Regions from separate parts of the Marinactinospora rubrisoli genome, predicted to be linked through region 1. Evidence: predicted binding sites of a transcription regulator. Region 1 holds the regulator's gene; the other holds the start of a gene.

Region 1 (15,797 bases):
GCGGTGTCCATCTGGGCCTGGTACTGCGCGATGTCGGCCTGGATCGCCGAGAGCGTCTCGTTCAGCGAGGCGAGCTCCTTGTTGAGGTCGCCCTCGTTCTGCTCCTTGCGCAGCTGGAGTTCGTACTCGTAGGTGTACGCCTCCTTGGCCACCCGCACCATCTCGGGCGCCGCGAGGTCCATCCGGTATTCCTGGCTGGACGGCTCGGCGTGCGTGATGTTGGCGTTGGTCAGCCGCACGGCCGGCAGGAACTGCTGGTTGAGCTGTTCGAGCAGCCGGGCGGTGTTCTCGCCGACGAGGTCATAGATGTCGGACGCCTGCTGCTCGTAGATGAGGCTGCGGGTGGTCTCGCTGATCGCGTTGTTCAGCTTGTCCTGGAACCCCTGGACGGCGCCGAGGACGAAGATGAACGCCTCGGGGTTCTCGATGCGGAACTGCAGGAACAGGTCGACCGACGCCTTGACGCCGCTCTTCGTGGGCGCCTCGCGGATGGGCGCGTTGAACGGGTACTCGCGGGTCGTGTTGACGATGTAGGAGACCCGCTTCCAGGGGTTGAGCAGGGTGACCCGGCCCGGGCCGACGATCTGCTCCAGCTTGCCGAACTTGGTGATCAGCGCCTGGCAGCCGTCCGGGACCATCACCATGCCCTGCCGCCACCACATGAAGGCGGCCATCCCGGCCACGACGATCCAGTAGTGCGGCCCGAAGAACAGCAGGGTGGCGTAGGGCACCGGGGCGGTGAACAGCGCTCCGACGAGCCCGGCGATGGCCAGCACGATGACCGGCAGCATGGCGGCGAGGGTCCGGCCACGCGGGATGACCATCGGCGAGATGACGTGCACCGGGCCGTGGGAGCCGACCTCCACCTTGCTGCGGTTGAGCACCTCGCCGGCGTTGTTCAGCGAGGTGGTCTGCTGCTCGATCCGGGTGCCCACCGAGGCGCCCTGCTCACGGGCGGCGAGGAAGTCACCCGGGTCGAGCCCGAATCCCTCCGTGGTCTGGCTGATCGCGTTGGACACCGCCTCCCGAGGATCGCCGCCCTGGGCGATCGCTCCGGCGGCCCCACGCACGGACTGCGCGAAGGACATGGGCACCTACTCCTTGGGACGAGGAAGACGATGACTCCGACGCGGGCAGGCGCGGCCGGGTTCCGGTGTGCCTGCTCAGGAGTCCTGGCATCGTCCCACAGGGTTACGGTCCGGCAGGTGGCGAGAAGATAACCATCCATTACCGGCGACGGCGCGTTCCCCGCGTCCCCCCTCGGTCCGGTACCGCGTGAGCCGCGCGATCACGCCTTGCGGCTTCGCGATCCGGCTTCGGACGGTGCCGGCACGTGCGCCGCGCACGCCGCGTACGCGGCTCCGGAAACGGCGTGTGGGAAGCCGGCCGCTGCCGACTCCCCACATGTTCTGCTCACCTGACCGTCAGGACCGCCGTGTCAACGACGGGCCCACGGGTTCTCAGCTGCACCCGCTCGTGGATCCGCATCCCTCGCACACGTAGCAGCTACCCGACGGCCGCATCTTGGTGCCGCAGGTGACACAGAGCGGCGCGTCCGCGGTGAAGCCCTGCTTCAGCTCCAGCAGCTCGGTGGTGGTGTGCGCCGTGCGGGTCTCCTCGCGGGAGGCGGGCTCGGAGTCGGCGTCCTCCTGGCCGACCGGGGCGGACTGGGCGTAGGACTCCACCTGGGCGGCGACCTGGGCCGGGTCCTCGCCGGCGACCTGGGCGGCGCGCTCCTCGGCGGACAGGACGCCCAGGGCGGCGCGCTCCTCGTAGGGGAGGTAGTCCAGAGCCAGGCGGCGGAAGATGTAGTCGACCACCGACTGGGCCATGCGGATGTCCGGGTCGTCGGTCATGCCGGCCGGGTCGAACCGCATGTTGGTGAACTTCTCGACGTAGGTCTCCAGCGGCACCCCGTACTGCAGGGCGATGGAGATGGCGATCGAGAACGCGTCCATGACGCCGGCCAGGGTCGAGCCCTGCTTGCCGAGCTTCATGAAGACCTCGCCGAGGCCGTCGTCGGGGTAGGAGCCGGCGGTGATGTAGCCCTCGGCGCCGCCCACCGTGAAGGAGATGGTCTGGCTGGGCCGCTTCTTCGGCAGCCGACGGCGGACCGGGCGGTTGACCTCGACGACCTTGGGCTCCGGGGCGGCCTTCTCCTCCGTCTTCTCCTCGGTCTTGGCGGTGGACAGCGGCTGGCCGACCTTGCAGTTGTCCCGGTAGACGGCGAGCGCCTTCAGGCCGAGCTTCCAGCCCTGGAAGTAGATGTGCTCGAAGTCCTCGACGGTCGCCTCTTCGGGGACGTTCACCGTCTTGGAGATGGCACCCGAGAGGAACGGCTGCACCGCCGCCATCATCTCGACGTGCCCCATGGGCTTGATGTAGCGCTTGCCCATGGCGCAGTCGAACACCTCGTAGTGCTCCGGCCGCAGCCCGGGAGCGTCCACCACATGGCCGTTCTCCGCGATGTACTCGACGATGGCCTCGATCCGCTCCTGCTGGTAGCCGAGGTTCTTCAGCGCCCGCGGGATCGCCTGGTTGACGATCTGCATGGAGCCGCCGCCGACCAGCTTCTTGTACTTGACCAGCGAGAAGTCCGGCTCGATGCCGGTGGTGTCGCAGTCCATCATGAAGCCGATGGTGCCGGTGGGGGCGAGCAGGCTGGCCTGGGCGTTGCGCCAGCCGTTCTTCTCGCCGGTCTTCAGGCAGTCCTGCCACGCGCGGGTGGCCGCGGCGGCGATGTCGCGGTCCATCCGGCCGATGGTGCGCAGGTCGTCGTTGGCGGCGGCGTGCTTGCGCATGACGCGCTTGTGGGCGTCGGCGTTCTTGGCGTAACCGTCGTAGGGGCCCACGACCCCGGCGAGCTCCGCGCTGCGCCGGTAGGCGGTCCCGGTCATCAGGGAGGTGATGGCCGCGGCGAGCGCCCGGCCGCCGTCGGAGTCGTAGGCGTGTCCGGTGGCCATCAGCAGCGCGCCGAGGTTGGCGTAGCCGATGCCGAGCTGGCGGAAGGCACGGGAGGTCTCGCCGATCTTCTCCGTGGGGAAGTCGGCGAAGGTGATGGAGATGTCCATCGCCGTGATGATCAGCTCGGTGAGCCGGACGAACTTCTCGATGTCGAAGGTGTCGTCGTCCCGCAGGAACTTCAGCAGGTTGATGGACGCCAGGTTGCAGGAGGAATTGTCCAGGTGGACGTACTCCGAGCAGGGGTTGCTCGCCGAGATGCGGCCGCTCTCGGGAGTGGTGTGCCAGTCGTTGATGGTGTCGTCGTACTGCAGGCCGGGGTCGGCGCACTCCCAGGCGGCCCGGGCCATGCTGTGGAACAGCTTCCGGGCGTCGACGGTGGCGATGACCTCGCCGGTGGTGCGGGAGGTGAGCCCGAAGTCGGATCCGGTGTCGACGGCGCGCATGAAGGCGTCGGACACCCGGACGGAGTTGTTGGCGTTCTGGTACTGCACGCTGACGATGTCGGCGCCGCCGAGGTCGACGTCGAACCCGGCGTCGCGCAGCGCGCGGATCTTGTGCTCCTCCCGGGCCTTGGTCTCGATGAACTCCTCGATGTCGGGGTGGTCGACGTCGAGCACGACCATCTTGGCGGCACGGCGGGTGGCCCCGCCGGACTTGATGGTGCCGGCCGAGGCGTCGGCGCCGCGCATGAAGGAGACCGGGCCCGAGGCGGTGCCGCCGGAGGAGAGCAGCTCCTTGCTGGAGCGCAGCCGGGAGAGGTTCACGCCGGCGCCGGAGCCGCCCTTGAAGATGATCCCCTCCTCCTTGTACCAGTCCAGGATCGACTCCATGGTGTCGTCCACGGACAGGATGAAGCAGGCGGACACCTGCTGGCTGGAGGCGGTGCCGACGTTGAACCACACGGGCGAGTTGAAGCTGAACAGCTGATGCACGAGCGCGTACTTCAGCTCGTGGTCGAAGATCTCGGCGTCCTCGTCACCGGCGAAGTAGCCGTGCTCGCGCCCGGTCCTGGTGTACATGCCGGCCACGCGGTCGACGAGCTGCTTGAGGCTCCACTCGCGCTCGGGGGTGCCGAGGGCGCCACGGAAGTACTTGCTGGCGACGATCTGGGTGGCGTTCATCGACCAGGCGGCCGGGAACTCCACGCCGCGCTGCTCGAAGTTGACCGACCCGTCCCGCCAGTTGGTCATGACGACGTCACGGCGCTCCCACTCGACCTCGTCATAGGGGTGGGTGCCCGGCGTGGTGAAGACACGCTGGATCTTCAGCCCCTTGCGCTGGGGCTGCCCCCTGCCCTTGCGCGTCGACGAGCCGCTCGTGGTCTCCGTCATTCTCCACTCCCCCTGATATATGGCACATACCCAATTGCCGCGCCGGCCGGCCCGGGCTTCCGGCGGCCGGCGCGGTCCCCGTGCGCGGGGCGCGTGACCGCGTGGTCCGGTTACTCCGCCGCCGGTTTTCCGGCCTGCCGGGTGGCACCGGCTCTGGCCCGATCGGCCCGCAGCATCGCGATCTCGTTCTCGAAGTCCGTCAGGGACTCGAACCCGCGGTACACCGACGCGAAGTGGAGGTAGGTCACCTCGTCGAGTTCGCGCAGCGGGCCCAGAATGGCGAGCCCGATCTCGTGGGCCGGCACCTCGGCGAGCCCGCGCCCGCGGATCTCCTCCTCGACCTGCTGGCCGAGCTTGGCGAGCGCGTCCTCGGTGACCGGCCGCCCCTGGCAGGCGCGCCGCACCCCGGCGATGATCTTGCCCCGGGAGAACGGCTCGGTGACCCCGGACCGCTTGGCCACCATGAGCAGCACGGTCTCCTGGGTGGTGAAGCGGCGGCCGCAGGCCGGGCAGGACCGGCGGCGGCGGATCGCGGCGCCGTCGTCGGTGGACCGGCTGTCGATCACCCGGGTGTCAGGATGGCGGCAGAACGGACAGTGCATGCCGGCACGCCTCCCCCCACATCCGCATCGCCGATGCCTCCCGCACCCGCACGGAACGCGCTCCCGAGGGGCGGTGTCCGTGTCGGCGTCTGGTGTTCCACGGCTCTCCAGGGCGACGCCCCGAAAAGGTCTGATACCTACTAAAGCACAATCTCTAGGCGACTTGTTCCTCAGCAGGCACTAGATGTTGTGGTCAACTTACGGGCGCCGCACCCGGGCCGCAAGTCGCCGCACCGGCGGGGGGACGGCGCCGCCGGAGCCCGAAAGCGCCGGAACCGCCGGTGTTTCCGGCGGTTCGGGACGCCACGGGACCCATCGGAGGCGGCCGGAGTGCGCAACGCCACTCATCGCACGGGACGCGCCACGGGGAACGGAGCACAGGCTGCCAGACGCGGCGGCGCGGACCGGGGCGGACACACCGGCCGCGCCGGATGTCCGCACCGGCCCGCGCCGGGCACCGGTCAGGGCTTGGGAAGCACGAGCTCCTGCCCCGGCTCCAGCGCGAGGTCGGAGAGCCGGTTGAGCTCGACGATCTCCAGCACGGTGCGGCGCGGATCGTCGCCGGGGCGGGTCCGCTCGGCGATCTCCCACAGCGTGTCGCCGTCGTGGACCACCACGGTGTCGGGCGCGGGCCGCAGCATCAGAGAGTCGGAGGCGCCGGCCGTGGAGGCGCCGAGCGCCACGGTTGTCAGTACCAGGAGCGAGAATCCGGCTGTGCCGACGAGACCGAGCGCCGAGAGCAGGACCACCCGGCCCCGCCGGGTGAGACGGGTGCCGCGTCCCGGTGGGACGGAGGAATGGAGGTCGGGAAGTCCAGCGAGAGCCTGGGGGACCACGACGGCCGTACCGCCGCTGCTCTCAATACTCACGTCTTCTCCTCGCCCTTCGAAGATCCCGGCGGACCGGTCGCCGACCTCGATACGGGTCGGCGGATCCGCAGTGGCGATCGATTCTGGCACCGGCGCCGGCCGGACGGCGCGCGCCACCGGCCCCCTCCCGGGCCGGCCCATTGAGAGCGGTATTGCGGGTTCGGACATGCTCCCCACCTTCGAACGCCCGTTCGACTAGAACTGACGTTCGACTAATACCGCATCTCGCTGATTTTTTCAGCACCATCTCGAACGTTTGTTTGATATTGCCTTGTCCGCACACTAATGTTGGACATGTTTCACCGCGGTATGCCGACACTGCCGTCGATGCGACATCGCTTCGAGACTCCCTCGTTACGCCGTCACCGACGCCAGCCGCCGACAACCCACACCGAGAACACCGACCGCCGAGGAGGCCGGCCGTGCCGGAGGAAAACCACGGAGCGCAGGAACCGCACGCCAGTGGGAAGGCCGTCACCGGGCTCCGATCCTCGTCCACGCGGACCAGAGCCGCGCAGGAGCCTGTGGCACCGTCGGACTCGGCTCCGAAACTCACGGCCCGCCAGCAGAGCGTCCTGAACGTCATCCACCGCTACGTGCGGCAACGCGGATACCCACCGTCCATCCGCGAGATCGGTGATGCGGTGGGGTTGTCCAGCCCCTCCAGTGTCGCGCACCAATTGAAGGTGTTGCAACGCAAGGGCTATCTCCACCGCGACCAGAATCGCCCACGAGCGGTCGAAATTCGCATTCCGGGACAGCCGCCGGTGCGGTCCTGGGACGAACTCGACGAGGATCACTCCGCCGAGCCCGGCCGCGCGACCGACGTCCCGGTCATCGGCCGGATCGCCGCGGGCGGCCCGATCCTCGCGGAGGAGGCCGTCGAGGACGTCCTCACGCTGCCCAAGCAGCTCGTGGGCGAGGGGCGGCTGTTCATGCTCACCGTCGTCGGCGACTCGATGATCGAGGCCGCCATCACCGACGGTGACCTGGTCGTGGTCCGCCAGCAGCCCGAAGCCAACAACGGCGACATCGTCGCGGCGCTGCTCGGCGACGAGGCCACGGTGAAGACCTTCCGGCGGGACGGCGACCACGTCTGGCTGCTGCCGCGCAACCCCGACTACGAGCCCATCAGCGGCGACGAGGCCACCATCCTCGGCAAGGTCGTCGCCGTGCTGCGCAAGGTGTAACGACTTCGCCTCGGTTCGAAACGGGCCCGTGATCTTTACCCCGATCACGGGCCCTGTCACCGTCACGCGATGGAATCGGGATCCAACGGTGACCGAGCGGACCGCCACCGCCATACCCGTCACACCGGGACGGACCGGCACCGGCCGGGCTCTACGGTAAGGGCATGTCCTCCTCGCCCCTCCGTGCCGCCGTGCGCGGCGGCTGCGCCCTCCTGACCGGCGGCGCCCTGGTGCTGGCCACCGCCTGCGGCCCGCCCGCCGCCCCCGAGCCGCCGGCCACGGCTCCCTCCGCCTCCCCCGGCACCACCCCCGTGGAACGCTCCGTCACCTTCGACGGCGCCGGTGACACCGTGCACGGCACCGTCGCCCTGCCACCGGGAACGAGCGGACCGGTGCCGGGCGCACTCATCATCTCGGGCAGCGGCCCCACCGACCGCGACGGCAACAGCCCCGCACGGCCGGACGCCGACACCAACGCCAACTTCGCCCGGGTGCTCGCCGCGGCCGGTGTCGCCTCCCTGCGGTACGACAAGCTCGGGTCCGGCGAGACCGGCCTCGGCGGCCGTGAGGCGGCCGAGCCCGTCGGCTACGACGTCTTCGAGGACCAGATGGCCGCCGCATACGCCGAACTCCTGGACCAGCCGGAGGTGGATCCCGAGCGGATCCTGGTCCTCGGGCACAGCGAGGGCAGCCTGTTCGCCCTGCGCGCGCCACAGGTGGTCTCCGGTCCCCCTCCCGCCGCGCTCGTTCTCGCCGCCCCCGTGGGCGCCCGCTACCTGGACCTGCTGGACCGGCAGGTCACCGAGCAGGTACGCGACGGCGAGGGTTCCGGCGCACTCGACGCCGCCGCGGCCACCACCGTGCTGTCCGACACCCGGCTCGCCATCGCCCGGCTGCGCGCCGGCCGGCCGCTGCCCGACGATCTCGCGCCGGAACTCGCTCCGCTGTTCGGGCCGGCCACCTCGGCGTTCCTGCGCCGGATCGACGCCATGGACCCGGTGGACCTGGCGCGCGACCTCCCCGACGGCACCCGCACGCTCGTGCTGTGGGGCACGGCCGACGCCCAGGTCACCGCGGCGGAGGTCGACCGGCTGATGACCGGGCTCCCCGACGGCGAACGCGTGGACCTGCCCGGAGCCGACCACGTGTTCCGCCGGTACGACGACTCCCCCGGCGCCACCGCGCTCGACGCCGAGCGCCCATTCGCGCCGGACGCGGCGCCCGCCCTCGAAGAGTTCCTCGGCACCGTGTGGTGACCGGGCCGCGCCCGCCGTACGCGGCCCGGCGCCGGTGCCCGGGAACGGCGATGGCGCCCTCCCCCTAGGGGGGAGGGCGCCATCGCACCGGTTCGCCGTCAGGGCGCGGGTGGTCCGACGACCGCCCGCCGCCGGGTCAGCTCCGGGTGCCCTCGATCTGCGCGACGGTGGCGCGCGCCAGCTGCTCGGCGCCCGCGATCGCCTCGGATTCCGAGATCGACGACGAGTAGGAGTAGTCGGTCGCGGCGTCGTAGCAGGTCGACAGGAAGATGTTCGACAGCCGGACGCCGACGCAGCCGAGCTCGTACTCGGTGTCGTACCAGGAGGCGGCCTCGTCGCCGAGATTCTCGACGGGGGTGGTGGTGTACCCCTCGGACTGGGTGGCGAGGTCGGAGGCGGTCTCCTCCGCCCCCGTGGTGCCGGGCCGGTTCTGGTTGCGCATCAGCAGCATCGAGGCGGTCGCCGGCATGCCGGAGGAGTCGCTGGAGGTGATCCAGGAGCACTGGTAGCCGTCCCACCAGTCCTGGCCGCCGGTGTCGATGGCCTGCGCGGCCTGCGTCTGGTACCCGGGCAGCAGGGCGTTCAGCGCCTCGTTCTCCGCGACCGAGCAGTCGGGGGTCGCGGTGTAGTCCTCACCGCTGCCCAGCCACAGGTAGGCGCCGATGCCTCCGGCGATGAGCAGCACCACCAGCACGACGACGCCGACGATCGCGCCGACCGCGCAGCCGCGGTTGCTCTTCGGAGGGGTCTGACCGAGGTAGGGGTTCTCTCCGTAGGGGGCACCCGGGCCCGGCATGCCCGGACCCGGCTGCGGACCGTACCCAGGGGGACCATAGGGGCCGGGCTGTGGCGGACCGTAAGGTCCCTGGGGTCCGGTCGGCTGACCGGGCTGCGGCCCGGTCGGCGGTCCGCCGTACGGCCCCGACGGTCCGGACGGTCCCCCAGGTGGCCCCGGAGGAGGACCACCGTAAGGTGGCTGGGCCATCAGCGAGTCCCCTTTCCTGCCAAGCAAACTTCAGGCTGACCAGCAGAGCTACGTTACTAGTCCGCACATCTCATCTCGCCCCAAAACGGGCGTCGGTTACCTGATTGACACCGTGCCCGCCGCACCCGTAGCAGAGGTCACAGGCGTGCCGGGCGCACGTCCGGGAAGGGCCGCCGGCCCGCCCGGACGGGTGCGGGCGGACCGCCGGAACCGCCGCTCCGCACGGGTGCGCTGTCACGGACGGTCACAGGTTCACGCCCGGTAGGACGTCCCCCGGGTGCGGTACGTTCCCACGAGGCCGTAACGAACCGGTGACGGGCGCACCGCGACGCGACCGGGGTCCGGGCCGCCCCGCGCGGTCAGATGGCGGCGGCCACGCCCTCCGCCACCGCCACGGCTCCGGCCCGGGCGTCGTCGAAGACCAGGTCCGCGCCGCCGTACCAGACGCGCACCACCAGGTTGTCGCGGCGGAAGGCCAGTTCGGCGGCGTCGGCGTCGGCCGTGGAGTGCCACACCAGCGCGTCCTCGCCCAAGGCCGGCACCGGGGCCGCCCCGTCCAGTTCGTTCACCGGCGCCAGCTCCGCCAGCCGGGTGGCGGCCGCCTGTGCTCCCGTGATGTCGCCGGCCTTGTCGGTGAAGTGCGCCTGGAAGGCGATCTGGACCGAACGCGGCGGCACGCCGTCGGCCGCGGCGTGGTCCACCGACGTCCACACGCAGGAGTTGCCGCCGGCGTCGACGAGCGGTCCCCGCTCCGCGGCCTCCAGGGTGGCGGACGGGGCCACCGACGCGAGCAGCTCGTCCGCGACCACCTCACACGCGGGCGCGGTGGCGTAGGCGTCGTCCGGCCCGGCGCCGGTGGCCGGACCACGGGCGCCCCACAGGACTCCGGCCGTGATCGCGGCCGCGGAGAGCACGACGACCCCGCCGGCCGCGACCGCGATCCGCGCGCGCCGGTCCAGCCGCCATTCCCCGAACGTCTGGGTCATATGTTCCTCGCCGTTCTCCGGGACCGGAGCGCCGAAGGGCCGGGACCGTACCGGTCCCGGCCCCGCGCACCGGCGCTCAGGCCACCACGATGTTGACCAGCTTGGGCTCGCGGACGACGACCTTGCGGATCGTCCGGTCGCCGATGAACCCCTGAACCTTCTCCGAGGCCAGCGCCAGGCGCTCCAGCTCCTCGGCGCTGATGTCCGGCGGCACCTGAAGCTTGTCCCGGACCTTGCTGGCCACCTGCACCACGCAGGTCACCGATTCCTGGACGAGCAGCGCGGGGTCGGGGGTCCGCCAGTTGCCGATGGCCACCGACCCGCTGTGCCCGAGCCGTTCCCAGCCCTCCTCGGCCACGTAGGGCGCGAACAGCGACAGGGTGATCGCCACGACCTCGGCGGCCTCGCGTACGGCCGGGTCGGCGGCGCCCGGGCCGGAGTCGATGGCGCGCCGGGCCGCGGTGACCAGTTCCATGACGCGGGCGATGGCGACGTTGAAGCGCTGCGCTTCGATGGCCGCGGTGACCTTGTCCAGCGTCTGGTGGGTGACCTTGCGCAGCGCGAGGTCACCGGTGGCGGGGTCGGTCCCGGGCGCCGAGGCGGCGCCGGCCTGCGTCATCAGCCGGTAGGCGCGGTTCAGGAACCGCAGCGAGGCCGCGGGCGAGACGTCGGCCCAGTCGATGTCGTCCTCGGGCGGGCCGGCGAACACCACGGTCAGCCGCACGGCGTCGACGCCGTAGAGGTCGATCTCCTCGCCCAGGTCGACGCCGTTGCCCAGCGACTTCGACATGGCCTTGCCCTGGTTGATGACCTGGCCCTGGTTGAGCAGCCGGGTGAAGGGCTCGGTGAAGTCCACCATGCCCATGTCGTAGAGCACCTTGGTGAAGAACCGGCTGTACAGCAGGTGCAGGATGGCGTGCTCGACCCCGCCCACGTACTGGTCGATCGGCCCCCACCGCCGCACCTTGTCCGCGTCGAACGGCGCGGTGTCGGCGTGCGGCGAGCAGTACCGCAGGTAGTACCAGGAGGAGTCGACGAAGGTGTCCATGGTGTCGGTGTCGCGCCGGGCGGCGCCGCCGCACCGCGGGCAGTCGACGTTGACCCAGTCGCTGGCCGCCGCCAGCGGCGAGACGCCCTTGGGCGCGAGGTCGGCGCCCCGGAGGTTCTCGGGCAGCCGCACCGGCAGCTGGTCGTCGGGGACCGGCACCTCGCCGCAGTCGGGGCAGTGGACGATCGGGATCGGGGTGCCCCAGAACCGCTGGCGCGACAGCAGCCAGTCGCGCAGCCGGTAGTTCACGGCGGCGGCGCCGGTGCCGCGCTCGGCCAGGATCTCGATGATCCGCGGGATGGCCTCGGTCTTGGTCAGCCCGTCCAGCGGGCCGGAGTTGACCAGGCGCCCCTCGCCGGGCGTGGCCACCCCGGTGATGTTCGGGTCCTCCTCGCCGGTCTCGACGACCACGCGCACCGGCAGGTCGAACGCCTTGGCGAAGTCGAGGTCGCGCTGGTCGTGCGCGGGGACCGCCATGATGGCGCCGTGCCCGTAGTCGGCCAGGACGTAGTCGGCGGCCCAGACCGGGATCCGCTCCCCGTTCACCGGGTTGGTGGCGTACCGGCCGAGGAAGACACCGGTCTTGGTGCGCTCGGTGGACTGGCGCTCGATGTCGCTGAGCTTGGCCACGCTGTCGCGGTAGGCCTCGAACTCGGCGCGGTGCTCCGGCGTGCACAGCTCGTCGGCCAGTGCGGCGTCGGCGGCGACCACGAAGAAGGTGGCCCCGTACAGGGTGTCCGGCCGGGTGGTGAAGACCGTGACTGGCTCGTCGCGCCCCTCGATGTGGAACCGAACGTCGGCGCCCCGCGACCGGCCGATCCAGTTGCGCTGCATGAGCAGCACCCGCTCGGGCCATTTGCCTTCGAGCCCGGCCATGTCGTCGAGCAGCCGGTCGGCGTACTCGGTGATGCGGAAGTACCACTGGTTGAGGCTGCGCCGCACCACCTCGGTGCCGCAGCGCTCGCAGCGCCCCTGGACGACCTGCTCGTTGGCGAGCACCGTCTGGTCGTTGGGGCACCAGTTGACCAGCCCGTCCTTGCGGTAGGCCAGGTCCCGTTCGTAGAAGCGCAGGAAGAGCCACTGGTTCCAGCGGTAGTACTCGGGGTCGCTGGTGTGCAGCCGCCGCGACCAGTCCAGCGCGGTGCCGTAACGCTTGAACGACTCCGCCTGCGTCTCGATGTTGGCGTAGGTCCACTCCGCCGGATGGGAGTCGCGCTTGATGGCGGCGTTCTCGGCCGGCAGGCCGAAGGAGTCCCACCCGATGGGGTGCAGGACGTTCTCGCCGAGCTGGAACCGGTAGCGCGCCACGACGTCGCCCATGGCGAACGCCTCGGCGTGCCCCATGTGAAGGTCACCCGACGGATAGGGGAACATGTCGAGCACGTAGCGGCGAGGACGGTCGTCGGCCGGGTCCTCGCTGGCCGCGAAGGTGTTCTCCTTCGCCCACCGGGCCTGCCACTTGTCCTGGAGCGCGCGGGCGTCGTACGTGTCGCCCGCGACCTGGTCTCCGCCTACCGCTGTCATCGCTGGTTACTATCCTCTACGGTTCACGCGCGGGCACGTCGCGGCCGGTCCGACCGCCTGTGCCGCGTTCCTCGCGTCCGGGATCACGGCCGCGTCTCGAAGAACACGCACCGGCGCGCCGTCCGTCCGCGGGGCCCTCGGACGAGCTTGCCGCCGACCTGGTCAGCGCCGTCGCCCCCGGCCGGGTGTCTGAGCCTCAAGGTTAGCGCGCCCGGCACGCGCCCATCGACGCGTCGGCCCCCGGCGCTCGCGGGGACACGGCGCCGACCGGGCTCCGGCCGGTGGGAGAATACCGGCGCGTGGCCGGCGCCCGGCCACCGTGTGCCGCCGCGTGCCCCCTCGCGCCCCGCTCTCCGGCGGGGCCGCACCGGCGGCGCGGCCCCGCCGGCGTCCTTCGACGTCGGCGTACGAAGCACTGGGAGACCTGGAGAGATGACCGTCTTCGATCGCGTCCGCCGGATCGGCCGCCTCGCCGCCATCACCGCCCTCGGCCTGGGCATGACCTTCGGCGCCGCGGCGTGCGGCGGGGGCGGGCAGAGCGACGACGCGGCCACGAGCAGCCCGGCACCGGTGCTGGGACAGAACAACGACCGCATCCAGCTCACCGAAGGGGTGCCCTTCACCGTCGATTCCGGGGACGACCGGACCACCTCGCTGCAGATCACCGGATACGAGGACGGCGACGAGCCGTCCGTGGTGATCAGCTCCCGCGAGGGGGAGGGCGAGGCGACCTCGCACACCCTCAAGCTCGGCGACACCATCGACATCGCCGGGGAGACCTGGCAGGTGTCGGAGATCGGGGTCAGCGAGTCCGCGTCGATGCCCGGATCCACCACGCTGACCCGGGCCGAGTAGCCCCGGGCGCCGGTCAGGACAGCGGCTGCCACGGGGTGTCGCACGCGGTGCACCGGAACTCGATCCGCTTGCCGCAGGTCTTGCAGTGCGGGCCGGGGCTGTAGTCGTCGAGGTGGCCGGCGTGGCGGTCCGCGAAGTGGCGCAGGCTCATGCAGACGTTGCACCGGATGAGGACGTTCGTCGGGCTCTTCGGCCAGGGGTAGTCCGGTTCGATGGGATGACCGTCCAATTCCACGCTCGCGCCCTCCCCACGGCCGGGCGGGCTCCGTGCGGGTGGTGCACGCGGCGCGGCGGCGTCCTGCCCGGCGCAGCCCCTGCCGGTCCGCGAACCTGGCGGAACCCGGTTGTCGCTGCAACGATCCACGACACCGGTGCGGTGGTCAAGCGCTGGACGGGGCGTGGACGGTCAGTGGCCGCCTCCGCGGTGCGGAACCGCCGCCGGCAGCCGCGCGACCCGGTCGGCCGCCTCCGCCAGGCGGCCCGGTGGCACGGTGCCGTCGGCGACCGCGGTCAGCACCGCCTCCAGGGCGGCACGGAAGATCTCCTCGTCCTTCTCCGGCCCGTTGTACGGGTTCCCCAGGCAGAGCAGGTCGGCCCCCGCCCGCAGGGCGGCCACCGCGCCGCGCGCCACCCCCGCGACCGTCCCGGGTGCGGCCAGGAACCCGGTGACCGCGCGCATGTCGAGGGCGTCGGTGACGGCGGCCCCGGTGAACCCCAGCTCGGTGCGCAGCAGCGCGTAGCAACGTGGGGAGAGGCTGGCCGGCGCGTCGTCGAGCGCCGGGATCACGATGTGGCCGGACATCACCATGGGGACGCCCGCATCGACCGCGGCGCCGAACGGGACCAGTTCCCGGCGGTGCAGGGTGGGCAGGTCGACGTCGATGACCGGGAGTGCCGTGTGGGAGTCGACCGCGGTGTCGCCGTGCCCGGGGAAGTGCTTGCCGGCGGCCAGCGTCCCGGCCGCCGCCAGCCCCTGGGCGAAGGCCACGCCGTGCCGCGCCACGAGTGCGGCGTCGGCCCCGAAGGCGCGGTCGCCGATCACCGGGTTGCGCGGGTCGACGTTGACGTCCAGGACCGGGGCGAGCGCCGCGTCGATGCCGACGTCGCGCAATTCCCGCCCCATCGCCTCGGCGACGGACCGGGTGCGGTCGACGTCGTCCGCGGTGCCGAGCTCGCCGTGGCCGGGGTAGGGCGAGCCGGCGGCGGCGTGCAGCCGGGTGACCCGGCCGCCCTCCTCGTCGCTGGTCACCAGCAGGTCCGCGCGGCGCCCGTGCAGCTCGCGGGTGAGCGCGGCAGGGTCGGCGGCGAGGTTGGGGGCGAAGCAGCAGACCGCGCCGAGCCCGGCGTCGATGGCGCGGGCCAGCCAATCGGGCGTGCGGGCGCCCCCTCCATAGCCGGGAACGGACTCGAACCCCGGCATGAGCACGGCGTGCGCCATGCGCAGCAGCGCCGGGTCGCGGTGCGGGCCGGCCGGGCTCATCCCTTCACCGCCCCGGCGACCAGCCCGGAGACGAGGCCCCGCTGGACGAACAGGAAGAAGACCATCACCGGCAGGGTGATGATCGTGGAGGCCGCCATGACCGCGCCCCAGTCGGTGGTGTACTGCCCGAAGAACTGGCGCAGGCCCACCGCGACCGTGTAGTTGTCGCTGCTGTTCATGAAGGTGAGGGCGAGCACGAACTCGTTCCACGCGGTGATGAAGGAGAAGATGCCGGTGGCCACCAGGCCGGGCGCCACCAGTGGGAAGAGCACCGACCAGAACATCCGGTTCCAGGAGGCGCCGTCGATGTAGGCGGCCTCCTCGACCTCCCTGGGCACCGCGGCCACGAACCCGCGCAGCATCCACACCGCGAACGGCAGCGACAGCGCGATATAGACGACGCCGAGGCCCAGCAGCGAGTTGAGCATCTGCAGGTCGCGCGCCAGCAGGAACAGCGAGATGACCAGCGCCTCCAGCGGCACCATCTGCACGACCAGGATCAGGACGAGCACGGTGGTGCGCAGCCGGAACCGGAAGCGGGCCACCGCGACCGCGGCGAACAGCGCGAGCAGGCTGCTGCCCAGCACGGTGATGAGCGCGACCACCACCGAGTTGCCGAGGTAGGTAAGGAAGCCTGCGCGGGTGAGCACGTTGTCGAAGTGCCGGAGCGTCAGCTCGGTGGGCAGCAGCGCGTCGGTGCCCGAGGT
Region 2 (15,797 bases), on a different contig from region 1:
CCGCCGCGACGGCGACGTCGCCGGCAAGGAGACCCGCTACCGCAGGGCGCGCGAGTACCTGAGCGTCTTCACCCGCGCCCTCACCGCCCCCGAGCCCTTCGACCACGACGGCGAGTTCTACACCTTCCGCGACGCGTGGTCGGGGCTGCGGCCGGTGCAGCTCCCCCGGCCGCCGATCTCGTTCGGGGGCACCTCCGAGCCCGGCGTGCGGCTGGCCGCGGAGTTCGCCGACGTGTACGCGGTCGGTCAGCGGACTCCGCAGGAGGTGCGCGCGGCCGTCTCCCGGGTGTCCGCGCTCGCCGCCGAGCACGGCCGGCGCCTGCGGTACTGGCGGCACGTGCGGTGCGTGCTCGGGGCCGACGGCACCGCCGCGCGGGAGCGGGCGGCGGAGATCGTGGCGACCGGGGTCCGTGTGATCGGCGAACGGCCGCCCGGAGAGCTGGCGGCATCCGCGCAGCTGGCCCGCGACACCGAGCGCGACCTGCGGTCCGTGGCCGCCGACATCCGCGCGGCGGCGGAACGGCAGCTGCGCGCGGGCATGGCGGGGGTGCTGGTCGGCACGCCGGCCGACGTGGCGGGCAGGATCCTGGAGTTCCACCGGGCGGGGGTCGACATCGTGCAGATCGACGCCTCGACCGAAACGGCGGAGGACGCCGAGCTGCGCCGGGAGCTCGTCGCCCTGCTGCGCTCCGGTGCCGGAACGCGGCCCGCCGCCGCGAACGGCTGACCTTCGGGGGCGCGCCCGCCCGGGGCCGGTGTGGTGCGGCGGGGGCCGGGGCGCCCGGCCCCGGGTCACCGCCCGCCGGAGGTGTCCGGCATCGGTGGCCGGGCGGTGGCCGTGAGGAACGCGCGCAGGTGGCGGGTCGTGGCCTCGGGGGCCTCCTCGGCGAGGAAGTGCCCACTGTCCAGGGCCGCGCCGCGCACGTCGTCGGCCCAGCGGCGCCACACGGCGAGCACGTCGTACCAGGCGTGCACCGTGGAGTGCGCGCCCCAGAGGGCGAGCACCGGGCAGCGGATGCGCCGTCGGCCGAGGTCCGCGGCGTCGTTCGCGCGGTCGATGGTGCTCGCGGCGCGGTAGTCCTCGCACATCGCCTGCACGGCGCCGGGGCGGGCCACCGCCGAGCGGTAGGCCGCGAGCGCCTCGGGCGCGAACACCTCCGCCCCGGTCCCGAAGAAGAAGGTCTCGGGGTCGGCCGCGATGATCCGCTCGGGGATCGGGTGGCGCTGCGCCATGAGGAACCACCGCCAGAGCCCGTGGGCGAGATCGGCGTCGACGCGCTCGTAGGCGTCGAGGGTGGGGACGATGTCGAGAACGGCGAGGGCGCGCACCCGCTCGGGGTGGTCCAGGGCCATCCGGTAAGCGCACCGGCCGCCCCGGTCGTGGCCGGCCACGGCGAAGGCCGGGAAGCCCAGGCGGCGCATCACCTCGACCTGGTCGCGCGCCATGGCGCGCTTGCTGTAGGGCTGGTGGCCGGCGGTGGCCGGTGGCCGGGAGCTGGCGCCGTAGCCGCGCAGGTCGGAGAGGACCACGGTGAAGTCCTCGCTCAGGGCGGGGGCGACCCGGTGCCACATGACGTGGGTCTGCGGGAATCCGTGCAACAGGAGCAGCGGGGGGCCGGAGCCCGCCACGGCCACCGCGATCTCGGCCTCGCCGGTGTCGATCCGGGTGGTGCGGAACCCATCGAGCACGCCGTTCCCCCCTCGGCCCGGCGGCGTCCCCGTCGCACCGCCCGCCGACCAGCCTGACCGAATCGTGGGGAATAGTCCATGGCGGTTTTCCCGGCAGGTAGTAGTGAAAGTCAGCGTATAACCGGAAACCGGATTAGCACTCATAAATGAGGCAGGTCACACCACGATCTTGCGAGGCAGTTGATATGAATAACTGCGACATTTCGCAACGCACGGGGAGCGAAACGGCGTGAAACAACATAACGGGGCAGGAAACTCGGATTCCGCGACGGAGATCTCACCGGAGGAAGCCGGCCTCAACGACCGGGAACGCGACGTGTTACGGCTGCTCGGTGCGGGTTACACCAACCGCCAGATCGCGCGGGAACTCCATCTCGCCGAACCCACGGTGAAGAAGTACCTGTCCCGCGCCATGCGGAAGATCGACCAGCCCGACCGGCTGCGCGCCGGCCTCTACGCCTACCGCCATCTCATCGGCGGCTAGCCGCGCGACTCGCTTCCCGCGCCACCCCGGCGAAACCACGCCGGCCCGCCCGCCCGAATTCCGGCACCGCCACGCGCCCCGTTTCCCGGCGAACCGCCCGCCCCGTCTCCGCCCCCGGATCGGACCGGCGCTACCCCGCCTCCGCCCAGACCACCTCGCCGTCGGCCCACCGGCCGGTCGGCCGCAGCCCGCAGTTGCGGGCCACCGCCTCCGAGGCGGCGTTGCCGGGACGAATGTGCGCGGTCACCGGCCGCAACCCGCGGTCGTGCAGCCACTCCACCAGCGCGCGGGTCGCGCGGGTGCCGATACCGCGTCCCTGCCACGGGACACCGACCAGCCAGGCCAGCACCGCGGCCCGGCCGCCCGGAATCGGCCCCACGGTGGCCTGCACCGTGCCCACCGCCGTCCCCTCCGCGGTGCGGATCACCCAGTTGCACCAGGACACGCGCCCGGTTCGTCGGAACCGGCGAGCATGTCGGCGTAGCGGGAACGCAGCCGGGCGGCACTGGGCGGCGTGCCCCCGATGTAGCGGAACAGTTCGGGGTCGGCCAGCGCCGCCGACATCTCCTCGGCGTGGGAGACCCGCAGCGGCTCCAGGGTGAGATCGCCCGCCTCGATCACGGTCGGGGTGAGCCCCGGTGGCCGTCCCCGCCCGGAAGCCTGCGCGCGCCCGCGTCCCGGATGTGCACCCATGCGCCCCACTGTCACGCACCCGGCCGCGCGGCACAAGCACCCCGCCCGCGCCATCCCCGGCGTGGACGCCCTGCGCCGCGCGGCCGCGCCTAACGGGCCGGCACCGCCGCACGCGCCCGCGCGGCCCGGGCGCGGCGCCGCCACACCACACCGTGCCGCGGCGCGAACAGGTAGGCGACCGTGAACGCCAGCGCCTGGGCCACCACGATCGCGCCGCCGGTGGCGACATCGAGGTGGAAGCTCGCATACGTGCCGAGCACCGACGCCGTCACCGACACCGCGATCGAGATCAGCAGCATCCGCTCGAAACGGTCGGTGAGCAGATAGGCGGTCGCGCCGGGGATGATCACCATGGCCACCACCATGACGATGCCGACCGCCTGCAGCGCGATCACCACCGTCACCGACAGCAGCCCCAGCAGCAGGGCCTCCAGCCGGCGCGGGTTCAGCCCGATGGCGTGCGCGTGCGTGGGGTCGAACGCGAACAGCGTGATGTCGCGGTGCTTGGCCAGCACCACCAGCAGGGTGGCCGCCGCCATGACGAGGATCTGCGCGATGTCGGCGTCGGAGACCCCGAGCACGTTGCCGAACAGGATGTGCATCAGGTCGGTGTCGCTGGGGATCCGCGAGATCAGCACCACGCCGGCCGCGAACATGCCCGTGAACACGACCCCGGTCACGGCGTCGGGCTTGACCCGCGAGGTGCGGCGCACCACCCCGATCAGCGCCACCGAACCGGCGCCGAACACCAGCGCCCCCGCGGCGAACGGCAGCCCGAACAGGTAGGACAGCACCACCCCGGGCAGCACCGCGTGGGAGACGGCGTCGCCGAGCAGCGACCAGCCGATGAGGGTCATCCAGCACGACAGCACCGCGCACACCGCGCCCGCGACCACGCTCACGAGCAGCGCCCGCTGCATGAAGTCGAACTGGAACGGCACCGCGAACCATTCCACCACCGCGCCCATCAGCCCCTCCGCTCCGACCCCGCGCCGACCCCGAACGCCGCGAGCAGCCGCTCCGGCGTCAGCACCTCCTCCGGTGTGCCGTGCGCGACGACGCGCTGCTGGAGCAGCACCGCCTCGTCGCAGAGGCCGGGGACGCTGGCGAGGTCGTGGGTGGAGAGCAGCAGCGTCCGGCCGTCGTCGCGCATGGCGCGCAGCACCTCCACGATCGTGGCCTCGGAGCGTTTGTCCACGCCGGCGAACGGCTCGTCCAGCAGGAACACGCTCGCCCCCTGCGCGATCCCGCGCGCCACGAACGCCCGCTTGCGCTGCCCGCCGGACAGCGCGCCGATCTGCCGGTCGGCGAGGCCGGCCAGCCCCGTGCGCTCCAGCGCGTCGGCGACCGCCGCGTGGTCGGCCGGCCGGGGACGGCGCATCGGCCCCATGTGCCCGTAGCGGCCCATCATGACCACGTCCGCCACGCGCACGGGGAACGCCCAGTCGACCTGCTCGGCCTGCGGGACGTAGCCGACCAGCCCGCGGGAACGCGCCCGCGCCGGCGGCTGCCCGTGCAGCCGGACGGTGCCGCGCTCGGGGGTGATCATCCCGATCACCGTCCGGAACAGGGTGGACTTGCCGGATCCGTTGGTGCCGAGCAGCCCGCAGATGCGGCCCGGCCGCACGGTGAACGCCACGTCGTCGAGCGCGAGCACGTCGCCGTAGCGGACGGTCACGCCCTCCACGGCGACCGCGGTCCCGGTCATGCGCCGCCCTCCTGTCCGGTCAGTCCCGCCGCGATGGTGTCGGCGTCGTGCCGCAGCAGGTCGAGATAGGTGGGCACCGGCCCGTCGGGGTCGGACAGCGAGTCGACGTACAGCACACCGCCCAGAGCCGCACCGGTCTCCCGGGCCACCTGGCGCTGGGCGCCGTCGTTGACGGTGCTCTCACAGAAGACGGCCGGCACCTCGTTCCGCCGGACGAACGTCACCACGTCGGCGATCTGCCGGGGCGTGCCTTCGGAGTCGGCGTTGACCGGCCACAGGTACCGCTCCGTCAGGTCGAGGTCACGCGCGAGATAGGAGAAGGCCCCCTCACAGGTGACGAGCGCCCGCTGCTCGTCGGGGAGGCCGTCGAGGCGGTCGCGGAGGGAGTCGCCGATGTCGGTGATCTCCGCCCGGTAGGACGCGGCATTGGCGGCGAACTCCTCGGCGTGCGCGGGGTCGAGGTCGCTGAGGGCGTCGGCGATGTTGTCGACGTAGACCAGCGCGTTGTCGGGCGACATCCACGCGTGCGGGTTGGCCTGCCCCTCGTACCCTCCGGCAGCGATGGGGATGGTCGGCACCCCGTCGCTCAGCGTGACGGCCGGAGCGTCGACGCGTTCGGTGAACCGCTCGAACCACGCCTCCAGCCCGAGCCCGTTGTGCAGCACGAGATCGGCCCCTTGTGCGCGGACGAGGTCGTCGGGGGTGGGTTCGTATCCGTGGATCTCGGCACCGACGCGGGTGATGGACTCCACTCGAACGGCGTCGCCCGCGACGTTGCGGGTCATGTCGGCCAAGACGGTGAAGGTGGTGAGAACGAGGGGCCGACCGTCGTCGGCCGGGTCGGGGGACGCGGGGGAACAGGCGGCGGCAGCGAACAGAGCCGCGACGGGGAGGACGGTCACGAACCGAAATACGGCGGACCTATCTCGCAAGTTCGGCACACCGAACTTTCTATCACGCGGGGCCAGGGGGCGAACATGGCGGGTTGCGTCCGATTCCGGACGAAGGTCCGTAGACAGGGGTGGTGGTCCGGCCGGTTGCTTGGGCGGAGGTCCGGATGCCGGTGTGGACGATGTTCCTGGCGGGCGCATAGGCCGCGCTTTGGGGCACCCACGTGGGGCGGACGTACGGCCGTCTTGCCTTCGTGGATCGAGACGAGGGTTCGCCCACGCGGGAGCGGAAGAACGGGGCATTGGCCGGTCTGGAGGAACGAGGAGGCGTCCGTGCCGGGGCAAGGATCAGGTCCGCACATTCCTCGCTGAGATCTACACCCCGCGTGCGGGGACAGGCGTCGCCGTCCAGCTGACACCGGGCCGGTCCCGGGCTCATCCCCGCACGCGCGGGGCGGACTCTCGTTGACCTGCGGTTCTCTCGTCAGAAACCAGCGATTCCACACACTTCTATCACCCGCGAAGCCCCGCCCGCGACCCGATCCCCATGACCGCCCCGCGCAGCCACCGCCTATGGCGCGGTGGACGGCCGCAGCACCTCCAGATCGATGGACTCCGCCACCGCGCGCAGGCCGGCGTCGCCCGGGTGGAGGTGGTCGCCGGAGTCGTAGGCGGGCAGTAGCCGGGTGGGGTCGTCCGGGTCGCGCAGGACGGCGTCGAAGTCGAGGACCGCGTCGAAGGTCCCGCCGTTGTCGCGGATGAAGGCGTTGACCTGCTGACGGCGGGCGTCGACGTCGGCCGTGCAGTCGCGGTAGCCGCCGCACGGGGCCACCGTCGCGCCGATGACGCGCAGGCCCTGGGCGCGCGAGCGGGTGGCGATGTCGCGCAGGCCCGCGATGACGTCGGCGGAGCCGGCGCCCCACCGCACGTCGTTGATGCCCTCGAAGACGATGACGGTGTGCGCGCCGGTCTGGGCGAGGACGTCGCGGTCCAGCCGGTTGCGGGCGCTCACGCCGCCGGTGTCGGTGCTCACGCCGTCGCCGGTGTAGCGGTCCGAGGCGATCCGGTTGGCGGAGATGCCCTGGTTGAGCACGCCGTACCGGGGGACGGCCGACTGTGCGGCGAGCCGGTCGGCCAGTACGTCCGGCCAGCGGCGGTTGGCGCCGGAGGTGGAGCCCACCCCGTCGGTGATGGAGTCGCCGAGCATGACCACGCTGCCGGGCCCGCCGACCACGTCGATCCCGGTGAGGAAGGGCCATACCGTGACGCGTTCGCTGAACGCTTCGCCCGATACGTCGCCGGTGTGGTCGCCGCTGTCCGTCGCGGTGCCGTAGTTGGTGCCGGTGGCGGCGGTGTGCACCGGCGCGGCGGTGACCGGCCCGGGCAGGTGCAGGCTGACCAGCAGCTCGGCGCCGGCGGGGATCCGCAGGCCCACGGGGTCGCTGTAGGCCTGCGCGCCGGCGGGGATGCGGACCTCCTGCCGCCCGCCGAAGGACACCGGAACCGGCGTCGCGCGGGCCGTCGCCCCCGACTCGCGCAGGGCCACGGTGACCCGGCCGATCCGGGCCGGCTGGGCGGCGAAGGTGTTGTCCAGCCGGATCCGCACCGCCGGTCCGCCCGTGCTGGCGCGCACCGCCAGTCGCAGCGTCCGGTCCTGCCACGGGCCCACCGGCGCGTACCCGGAGGTGCTGGCCGACCAGGTTCCGGTCCAGCCCGTGTTCTCGCGCACCGCGACCGCGAACACGTGCAGCCGCGCCTGTCCCGCCCGCGGCAGTTCGACGTGCGCCACCGCCCGTGTGGGGTCGACGGGCACGGTGACGGCGTACAGCCGGACCGGCTCGGCGCTCCGGCCGGCCGTGCCGTTGCTGTACGGCAGGGCGACGGCCTTGGTGGCGAGCGGGCCGGTGTCCCAGTCGGGGGCGGTGAGGGTGTACGGCGTCCGGGTGCCGTCCCGGTAGCCGATCAGGCCCGTCCCGCCCGCGGTCCCTCCGGTGCCCGCGACGAGGAAGGTGATCGCGTCGCCCTGCCCGGTCAGGCGGACCCGCTGCCCGTCGGCCACCACGTTGTCCGGCCGCCCCGGCCGGGTGTCAGGCCAGGTGAGCGCGGTACCGTGCAGCACCAGCCGCGCTCCAGGTCCCCATCCGGCGGCGTCGAGGGCCTGGGCGGACAGGCTGCGCCCGGTGCCGTCGAGGTCGGCGTTCGCGGGCGCGGCATCGGAGGAGATCCCCGTGTTGTCGAAGTGGTGCGCCAGCGGACGCACCCCGGACGAGGATTGCGCGGGGGTCTGCGAGGCATCCTCCGCGGCGACGGCGGGCGTCGCGACCGCCCCTGGACCCGCGGCCAGTCCCGTCACCAGAAGCAGCACCACCAGTCGCCGCCGACCGTCCCGCACCCGGCCGGCCCCGTTCCACCTACCACGCACGGTCGCGCCTCTCACTGTCGGCCGCGAGCCAACCGCACGCGGTCACCGCGCTCCACCATAAGTCGGCTGAGTCGCCGGCGGCAGGCACGGTTGCGCCGCGAATCCGTGACCGGGAGCTGAACGGCGCGTTACCCGCAGGCCCGGCTCAGGCGGGTACGGGTGCACGGTCCACCGGCCGCCACCCCGGCTCCGGGGCGACCTCGGTGGCGACGCGGTCCAGCGCCCGCAGGTACCGGTCCTGAATGAGCTTGCCGGGGTGTCCGGGCGGATCGGCTCGGTGGTGCCGGGGAGCGGCCGGTCGGGGCGCGGCCCGGCCACCTCCTCGGGGTGACTGGATGTGGGTGCGGGCGGAGTACGCCTCCTGACTCAGGCCGCGCGGGAAGTGCCCGCGCGCGATCAATCGCTTCACCTATCATCCAGAGGCCGACCCGGCGACGGTAACCGACCGTGCGCACACTGTCAGCAGGTCAGGCCGGTCCTGGCCATGGACTCGTCACTCTGCGTCAGCATCGCACGGCGCGAAGGCGCGCCGATTCGGTGCCCGCTCAGCCCTGCCGCGCGGCGTGCGGCTCCCGCTGTTCCGCGGTCTCCTGCCCGGGGGCGATCCACACCGCGTCGGCGGCCACCAGCCCGATGGACTGGTCGCGCTGCGCGCCCGGGGCGCCCAGGCGGATCACCAGGGGGCCGCCGAAGGGCTGGCGTTCGACGACCTCCACGCGCATCCCGATGGCGATCCGCTGGTCGGCGAGGTAGCGCAGCAGCTCCGGGTCGGAGTCGTTGACGCGGACGATGACACCGGCGGTGCCGACGTCGGCGTGCGAGAGCAGGCGGGTGTCGCGTTCGAGGACCTCGCCGTCACGGGTCGGGATGGGGTCGCCGTGCGGGTCGACGGTGGGGTGGCCGAGGCGGTCGGCGATCCGTTCGACGAACTGGTCGGAGACCACGTGTTCCAGGATGTCGGCCTCCTCGTGGACCTCGTCCCACGAGTAGCCGAGCGCCTCGACGAGGTACAGCTCGATGAGCCGGTGCCGGCGCAGCACCGCCAGCGCGAGCCGGTCGCCGGTCGAGGTGAGGCGGACGTCACCGTAGCGCTGGTGCTCGACCAGGCCGAGGTCGCCGAGCTTGCGCAGCATGCCGGAGACCGACGAGTTGGAGACCGACAGCCGCTCGGCGACCCGCGAGGTGGTCACCGGTCCGGCGCCGCCGCGTTCCTGAAGGTCGTAGATGACCTTCACATAGTCCTCGACCGAGGTGGAAGGCCGGTTCGTCGCAGTCCCCATGTCAGCTACCGTATCGTTCCCCGACGCGCGGGTCCGGGCGCCGACCGTTACGGGGGAGGTTCCGGCCGACGTCTCCGCTCCGCCACGCCGTTTCCCCTTCCCCCAGGTCACGGGTTTGGGACAGCACTTCTCGCGCGTTATAATCCGTACATAAGTTCGAGTGTTTCGGCCGGTCTTCCCCAGGCGTGGCGCCACCCGCCCCGCCATGGCCGCTGCGGCGGCGGGGAGGCGTCCTGGGAACCGACGGCCGGGCCACGGCGCGCAGAGGCAGGCGCGACTGATGCCCGAAACCTTCACCCACCTCGACGTGGTGTCCTCGGCGTCCATGCGGTACGGCACCACCCACCCGCCCGCGCTGGTGGAACGCGCCGCCGAACTGGGCATGCCGGCGCTCGCCCTCACCGACCGCGACGGCGTCTACGGCGCGGTCAAGCACCTGCGCGCCTGCCAGAAGGCCGGCCTGGGCGCCATCCTCGGCGTCAACCTCGCCGTCGCCGCCCCCGAAGGAGGCCGCGTCACCGTCCTGGCCCGCGGGCGGCGCGGCTGGGCGTCGCTGTGCCGGCTGGTCACCACCGCCCACGCCACCGGCGGGCGCGGCGTGCCCGCCTTCCCCCGCGACGCCCTCGCCGCACACGCCGACGGCCTCGTGGTGCTCCTCGGCCCCGAATCCGACGTCGCCCTCGCCGTCCGCGACCGCCACCACGAACGCGCCCGCCGCCTGCTCGACCGCTGGCGCGCGATCGCCGAGGTCGCCGTCGAACTCGTCGACCACTACGGCGCCGGCCAGCGGTCCCAGGCCGCCGCACTGCTGCGGCTGGCCACCGAGACCCGCACCCTCGCCGTGCTCGGCAACGCCGTCCGCTACCCCCGCCCCGCCGACGCCGAGGTCGCGCACGTCCTCGACGAGGCCCGGCGCTGGCTGCCCGGCGGCACCATCCCCGGCCCCGCCGTCACCCAGGCCCACCTCAAGAGCGGCGCGGAGATGCGCGAGGTCGCCGAACGGATCTGCGGCCCCGACCCCGCGGCCGCGCGGCGGCTCATCGCGCACACCCGCGCACTCGCCGCCTCCTGCGTCCTGAACCCCGACACCGACCTCGGAATGGACCGCCCGCACCTGCCCGTCATCCCCGACGCCCGCGACCGGCTGTGGCGGCGCTGCACCGCGGCCCTGCGGGACCGCGGCCTGCACCGCGACGGCCACGCCCGCTCCCGGCTCGCCCACGAACTGGAGATCATCGAGAACAAGGGCTTCCCCGCCTACTTCCTCACCGTCGCCGACATCACCGACCGCATCCGCGCCCACGGCATCCGCTGCTCCATCCGCGGCTCCGGCGCCGGCAGCCTGGTCAACCACCTGCTCGGCATCTCCGCCATCAACCCGCTGACCCACGGCCTGCTCATGGAGCGGTTCCTCACCCCCAGCCGCACCGGCCTGCCCGACATCGACCTGGACGTGGAGTCCGCCCGCCGCCTCGACGCCTACCAGGCGATCTTCGACGCCTACCCCGACGCCGCCTGCGTGTCGATGATGGAGACCTACCGCGCCCGCAGCGCCATCCGCGACGTCGGCGCGGCCATGGGCATCCCCCCGCACGAGATCGACATGCTGGCCAAGGCGTTCCCGCACATCCGCGCCCGGCAGATCCGCTCCGCCCTGGAGGACCTGCCCGAACTGCGCGCCGGCGGGCTGAACCGGCACCCGGCCCGGGCGCTGTTCCGGCTGGCCGAACGTCTCGACGGCCTGCCCCGCCACATCGCCATGCACCCCTGCGGCATCGTCGTCTCCGACTCCGGCCTGCGCGACCGCACCCCGCTGGAACCCAGCCAGCTCGGCTACCCGATGACCCAGTACGACAAGGACGACGTCGAGGAGATGGGGCTGATCAAACTGGACGTCATCGGGGTCCGCATGCAGTCGGCCATGACCCACGCCCTGACCGAGATCGAACGCACCGAGCGGCAGCGCGTCGACATCGACACCGTCCCCCTCGACGACCCCGCCACCTTCGCGATGATCCAGGCCTCCCACACCCTCGGCTGCTTCCAGATCGAGTCGCCCGGCCAGCGCGAACTGGTCAGCCGGCTGCGCCCCGCCGACCTGCACGACCTCATCGTCGACATCTCCCTGTTCCGCCCCGGCCCGGTCAACAGCGACATGATCACCCCGTTCATCGGAATCCGCGACGGCCACCGGCGGCCCGAGTACCCCTCCCCCGTGCTGCGGGACGCGCTCGCCGAGACCGGCGGCGTCGTCATCTTCCACGAGCAGGTCCTCGCGGTGCTGCACGCGATGACCGGATGCGGACTGGACCAGGCCGAGGCCATGCGCCGCCGGCTCGGCACCGACGCCGGCAAGGAGACGGTGCGCGAACGCTTCACCGCCATGGCCCGCGACTGCGGCCACCCCGAGGAGACCGTGCGCCGGGTGTGGGAGATCATCTCCTCCTTCGGCGCGTTCGGCTTCTGTAAGGCGCACGCCGCCGCGTTCGCACTGCCCACCTACCAGTCCGCCTGGCTGAAACGGCACCACCCCGCCGCGTTCTACGCCGGGGTCCTCACCCACGAGCCCGGCATGTACCCGCGCCGCGCCATCATCGACGACGCCCGCCGATTCGGGATCACCGTGCTCGGCGTCGACGTCAACCGCTCCGCACGGCACTGGCAGGTGGAACCGGCCGGCCCCGACGCCCCCGGCATCCGCGCCGGCCTCGCCGACGTCCGCGGCATCACCGACGCCGAGATCGACGCGATCCTCACCGGCCGCCCGTTCGCCTCGCTGCCGGACTTCGTCAACCGCGCCCGCGTCTCACGCGACGTCGTGGACCGGCTGGTGCGGGTCGGCGCCTTCGACGGCCTCCGGCACGGCCACGGCGCGCTCACCCGGCGCGACCTGATGCTCCAGGCCGGCGCCCTGGAACGGGCCGGCAGCCGCGCCCTGGGCGGCGCCCAGCTCCCGATCGGCTTCGTGGAACGCGTCCGCACCGGGGAACTCCCCGAGATGACCCCCGCCGAGGTGGTGCGCACCGAACTGGAGGTCCTCGGCTACGACGCCAGCGGCCACCTGCTGGACGAGCACGCCGACCTGCTCGCCGCGCTCGCCGCCGGCCACCGCGCCGTGCGCGCCCGCGACCTGGACCAGGTCCCGGCCGGGGCCGAGGTGCTGGTCGTCGGCGTCAAGGTGGCCACCCAGACCCCGGCGGTCCGCTCGGGCCAGCGGATCATCTTCACCACGCTGGACGACGCCACCGGCCTGATCGACCTGACGTTCTTCGAGTCGGTGCAGGACCGGTGCGCCGCCACCGTCTTCGGCTCCTGGCTCCTGGCCGTGCGCGGCCGCGTCCGCCGGGTCGGCTCCGGCCTGCCCACCATCAACGCCACCCACGCCTACGACCTGGCGGAACTCGCCGAGGAGTGGCACGCCGACGGCTCCGCCGGGCTGCGCGCCGCCCTGAGCACCGAGTACAGCCTCCGTGGCGGGAACGGGGAGGACGGTCTCCGTGGCGGGAACGGAGAACACAGCCTGCGTGGCGGGAACGGAGAAGACGGCCTCCGCGACGGAAACGGAAGGCGCGGTTCACGGGGCGGGGTCGGCGGCCGCCGCATCCGCTACGCCAACGGCTACCGGCTCTCCGGCTACGCCGACATCCCCCCGGCCGGCACCGCCGACCCGCCACGGAAGCTGGACTCCCCGTTCCCGCCACGCAGGCTGTGGCACGCGAGCCCGGGCAGCTCGGGCGGGTAGCCGGGAGGGCGCCGGGGCCCGGCCGTTCGCACCGACGGGCGCCTCACCGCGGCCGGCGCAGCGTCGCCGCCACCGCCCCCAGCCCCACGCCGAAGGCGGCGAACACCGCCGCGACGCCGATCCCACCGGCCAGCGCGCCCGCGAGCAGCGGCAGCACCGTCTGGCCCAGGTGGTTACCGCTCATCCGCAGCGCCATGGCGGTGCCGCGCGCGTCGGGGGCGGCGGCGTCGGCCACCCACGCCATGGTGAGCGGCTGCCCGATCCCCAGCCCCAGCCCCGCCACGGCCAGCGCGACCGCCAGCGCCCAGACCGGCAGCGGCACGGTCAGCGCGGCCACCGACACCGCCGAGATCACCAGGCTGACGACCAGGACCAGGTGCCGCCCCCACCGGCCGACCGCCGCACCCAGAAACGCCCGGGAGACCACCGAGGCCGCGGCGCGGACCGCGAGCAGCAGACTGACCGCCGCGGCACCGATCCCGCGCTCCTCCCCCAGCGCCGGCAGGTAGACGATCGTCATGTCGATGGCGGCCAGCACGATCAGGGACGCGACGATCGCGGGCGTGACGCCCGGCGCCCGCAGCACGTCCAGGGCGCGGTGCCGGACCGGGGCACCCTCACGGGCCGGGCGGCCCGGCCGGGACGCGGGCGCCGGCATCCCGATGAGCGCGGCCAGCGAGCAGGTGGCCGCCACCCCGGTGCCCAGGAACGCCGGAACGGTGAGCGAGTCGGGCTCGCCGGCGGCCAGCGCCGACAGCAGCAGCGGCCCCAGCAACTGCCCGGCGGACCCGGCGAGCGCGAACATCCCGAACCGGGTGTCGAAGCGCGCCCGCGGCGACCGGTTGGCCACCATGGCCTGCGCGGCGACCATGGCCAGGATCATCCCGATCCCGGCCCCCACCGAGCACGCCACGATGGCCCACGGGTCGTAGGCGAAGGTCAGCCCGAACGCCGACCCCACCAGGAAGAGGCTCCCCAGCAGGTAGGCGGGACGCTCGTCGTGTAAGTCCACCCAGCGGCCGATGGGCAGCGCCACGACGAGCGGAACGATCGATATCGCCGCGCTGAACACGCCGAGCCACCCGGGAGCCAGCCCCATCTCCAGCGCCCGGTAGGAGATGACGGGCCGCAGCGTGGCGACCGCGCCGTGGAAGAGGACTCCGTGGATGAGGATGCGGACGAACCAGCCCACCGGGACGACCTTTCACACCCGGGGCGGACCGCCGCCCACGAGAGTTCGTTAGCGTAACTAAAGGCTTTACGGTGGCTAGCCCTATCAACGCCACGCCCCCGCCGCAACCCCCGCGGTCCGCCCGGCCATCCGCACGCCCCCATGCCGCGCCCGTCCCGGCCACCCCGTAGCCTCGGTGAGGCCGACATCACAGAGGGGAGCTCGCGTGACCGCTGGGATCGCCGACGCGCTGGTCACGGCGCTGGGCGCGGAACAGGTGATCACCGACGCCGACATCGCCGCCGGATACGCCCACGACGAGGCCGAATGGGCGCCTTACGGCCGGCCCGCCGCCGTCGTCCGGCCCCGCCGCACCGAGGACGCCGCCACCACCGTACGGATCTGCGCCGAGGCACGCGTCCCCATCGTCGCCCGCGGCGCCGGCACCGGCCTGTCCGGAGCCGCCAACGCCCTCGACGGCTGCGTCGTGGTCTCCTTCGAACGCATGAACCGCATCCTGCGCATCGACACCGCCGAGAGCACCGCCACCGTCCAGCCCGGCGTCATCAACGACCACCTGCGCGCCCGCGCCGCCGAGGACGGCCTGTGGTACCCGCCCGACCCCGCCAGCAGCCCGTGGTCCACCATCGGCGGCAACGTCGCCACCAACGCCGGCGGCCTGTGCTGCGTCAAGTACGGCGTCACCCGCGACTACGTCCTCGGCCTGGAGGCGGTCATCGGCTCCGGCGACACCGTGCGCCTGGGCCGCCGCACCGCCAAGGGCGTCACCGGCTACGACCTGTGCGGGCTCATGGTCGGCTCCGAGGGCACCCTCGGCCTCGTCACCGAGATCACCGTGCGCCTGCGCCCGCTACGCCGCGCCCCCGAGCACACCGTCGTCGGCTACTTCGACTCCCTCACCGACGCCGGCGCCGCCGTCGCCGCGGTCACCGCCGCCGGCATCGTCCCCTCCGCGCTGGAACTCATCGACCGGTTCTGCCTGCGCGCCGTCGACGACTGGAAGAACATGGGACTGGCCGACGGCGGCGAGGTGCTGCTCCTGAGCCGCAGCGACCTGCCCGGCGAGGCCGGCCGTGCCGAGGCCCGCGCCATCCAGGAGCACTTCGAGGCCGCCGGCGCCGGCTACGCCGTCCGCTCCACCGACGCCCAGGAGGCCGACGCGCTCTTCGCCGCCCGCCGCCTCGCCTACCCCGCGCTGGAACGCCTCGGTCCGCTGCTCACCGAGGACGTTTGCGTCCCCCGAGCCCGGGTCCCGGAGATGCTCGCCCGCATCGAGGCCGCCGCGCGCCGCTTCGACACCCGCATCGGCAACATCGCCCACGCCGGCGACGGCAACCTGCACCCGCTGTTCATCGTCCCGGCCGGCGACCCCGATGCCAAGCAGCGCGCCCAGGAGGCGTTCGAGGTGATCGTGGACGACGCCATCGCGCTGGGCGGCACCGTCACCGGCGAGCACGGCGTCGGCCTGCTGAAACGCCGCGGCGCCGCAGCGGAGCTCGGCCCGCGCGTCATCGAGATGCACCGCGCGGTCAAGGACGCCCTCGACCCGCTGGGGATCTTCAACCCGGGCAAGGTGTTCACCTGACGCACCGTCCGCGGCCGGGAGTCCACCCCCGGACCGCCACCCGCCAATTGCCCGGCCGCCGGTCGCGGACCACGTGACGGGACCCCGAACGCGACGGCCACCGGCGACGCCG

What was found. Region 1 encodes LexA, which represses DNA repair genes until DNA is damaged. Its sites were predicted from a motif close to TCGAACANNTGTTCGA; they were not measured.
Region 2: ACFQRF_RS04635 (DNA polymerase III subunit alpha) is a predicted target of LexA. The motif match lies at 9,311-9,326, and genes of this name have one in related genera.

The regions. Positions count from the first base shown of each region.
Region 1 covers NZ_JBHTBH010000010.1:60,344-76,140, reverse strand. The annotation lists gene ACFQRF_RS20280 (SPFH domain-containing protein) at 1-1,088, opposite strand, end outside; gene ACFQRF_RS20275 (vitamin B12-dependent ribonucleotide reductase) at 1,461-4,295, opposite strand; gene nrdR (transcriptional regulator NrdR) at 4,406-4,897, opposite strand; gene ACFQRF_RS20265 (LysM peptidoglycan-binding domain-containing protein) at 5,359-5,766, opposite strand; gene lexA (transcriptional repressor LexA) at 6,291-6,956, shown strand; gene ACFQRF_RS20255 (alpha/beta hydrolase family protein) at 7,121-8,212, shown strand; gene ACFQRF_RS20250 (hypothetical protein) at 8,349-9,008, opposite strand; gene ACFQRF_RS20245 (hypothetical protein) at 9,557-10,183, opposite strand; gene leuS (leucine--tRNA ligase) at 10,260-12,755, opposite strand; gene ACFQRF_RS20235 (DUF6406 domain-containing protein) at 13,188-13,610, shown strand; gene ACFQRF_RS20230 (hypothetical protein) at 13,624-13,845, opposite strand; gene ACFQRF_RS20225 (glycoside hydrolase family 3 N-terminal domain-containing protein) at 14,017-15,090, opposite strand; gene ACFQRF_RS20220 (carbohydrate ABC transporter permease) at 15,087-15,797, opposite strand, start outside.
Region 2 covers NZ_JBHTBH010000002.1:94,528-110,324, forward strand. The annotation lists gene ACFQRF_RS04580 (LLM class flavin-dependent oxidoreductase) at 1-727, shown strand, start outside; gene ACFQRF_RS04585 (alpha/beta fold hydrolase) at 793-1,689, opposite strand; gene ACFQRF_RS04590 (response regulator transcription factor) at 1,919-2,173, shown strand; gene ACFQRF_RS04595 (GNAT family N-acetyltransferase) at 2,304-2,600, opposite strand; gene ACFQRF_RS04600 (GNAT family N-acetyltransferase) at 2,597-2,866, opposite strand; gene ACFQRF_RS04605 (metal ABC transporter permease) at 2,956-3,834, opposite strand; gene ACFQRF_RS04610 (metal ABC transporter ATP-binding protein) at 3,834-4,574, opposite strand; gene ACFQRF_RS04615 (metal ABC transporter substrate-binding protein) at 4,571-5,515, opposite strand; gene ACFQRF_RS04620 (SGNH/GDSL hydrolase family protein) at 6,036-7,832, opposite strand; gene ACFQRF_RS04625 (hypothetical protein) at 8,032-8,295, opposite strand; gene ACFQRF_RS04630 (metal-dependent transcriptional regulator) at 8,432-9,166, opposite strand; gene ACFQRF_RS04635 (DNA polymerase III subunit alpha) at 9,447-12,908, shown strand; gene ACFQRF_RS04640 (MFS transporter) at 12,952-14,100, opposite strand; gene ACFQRF_RS04645 (FAD-binding oxidoreductase) at 14,306-15,685, shown strand.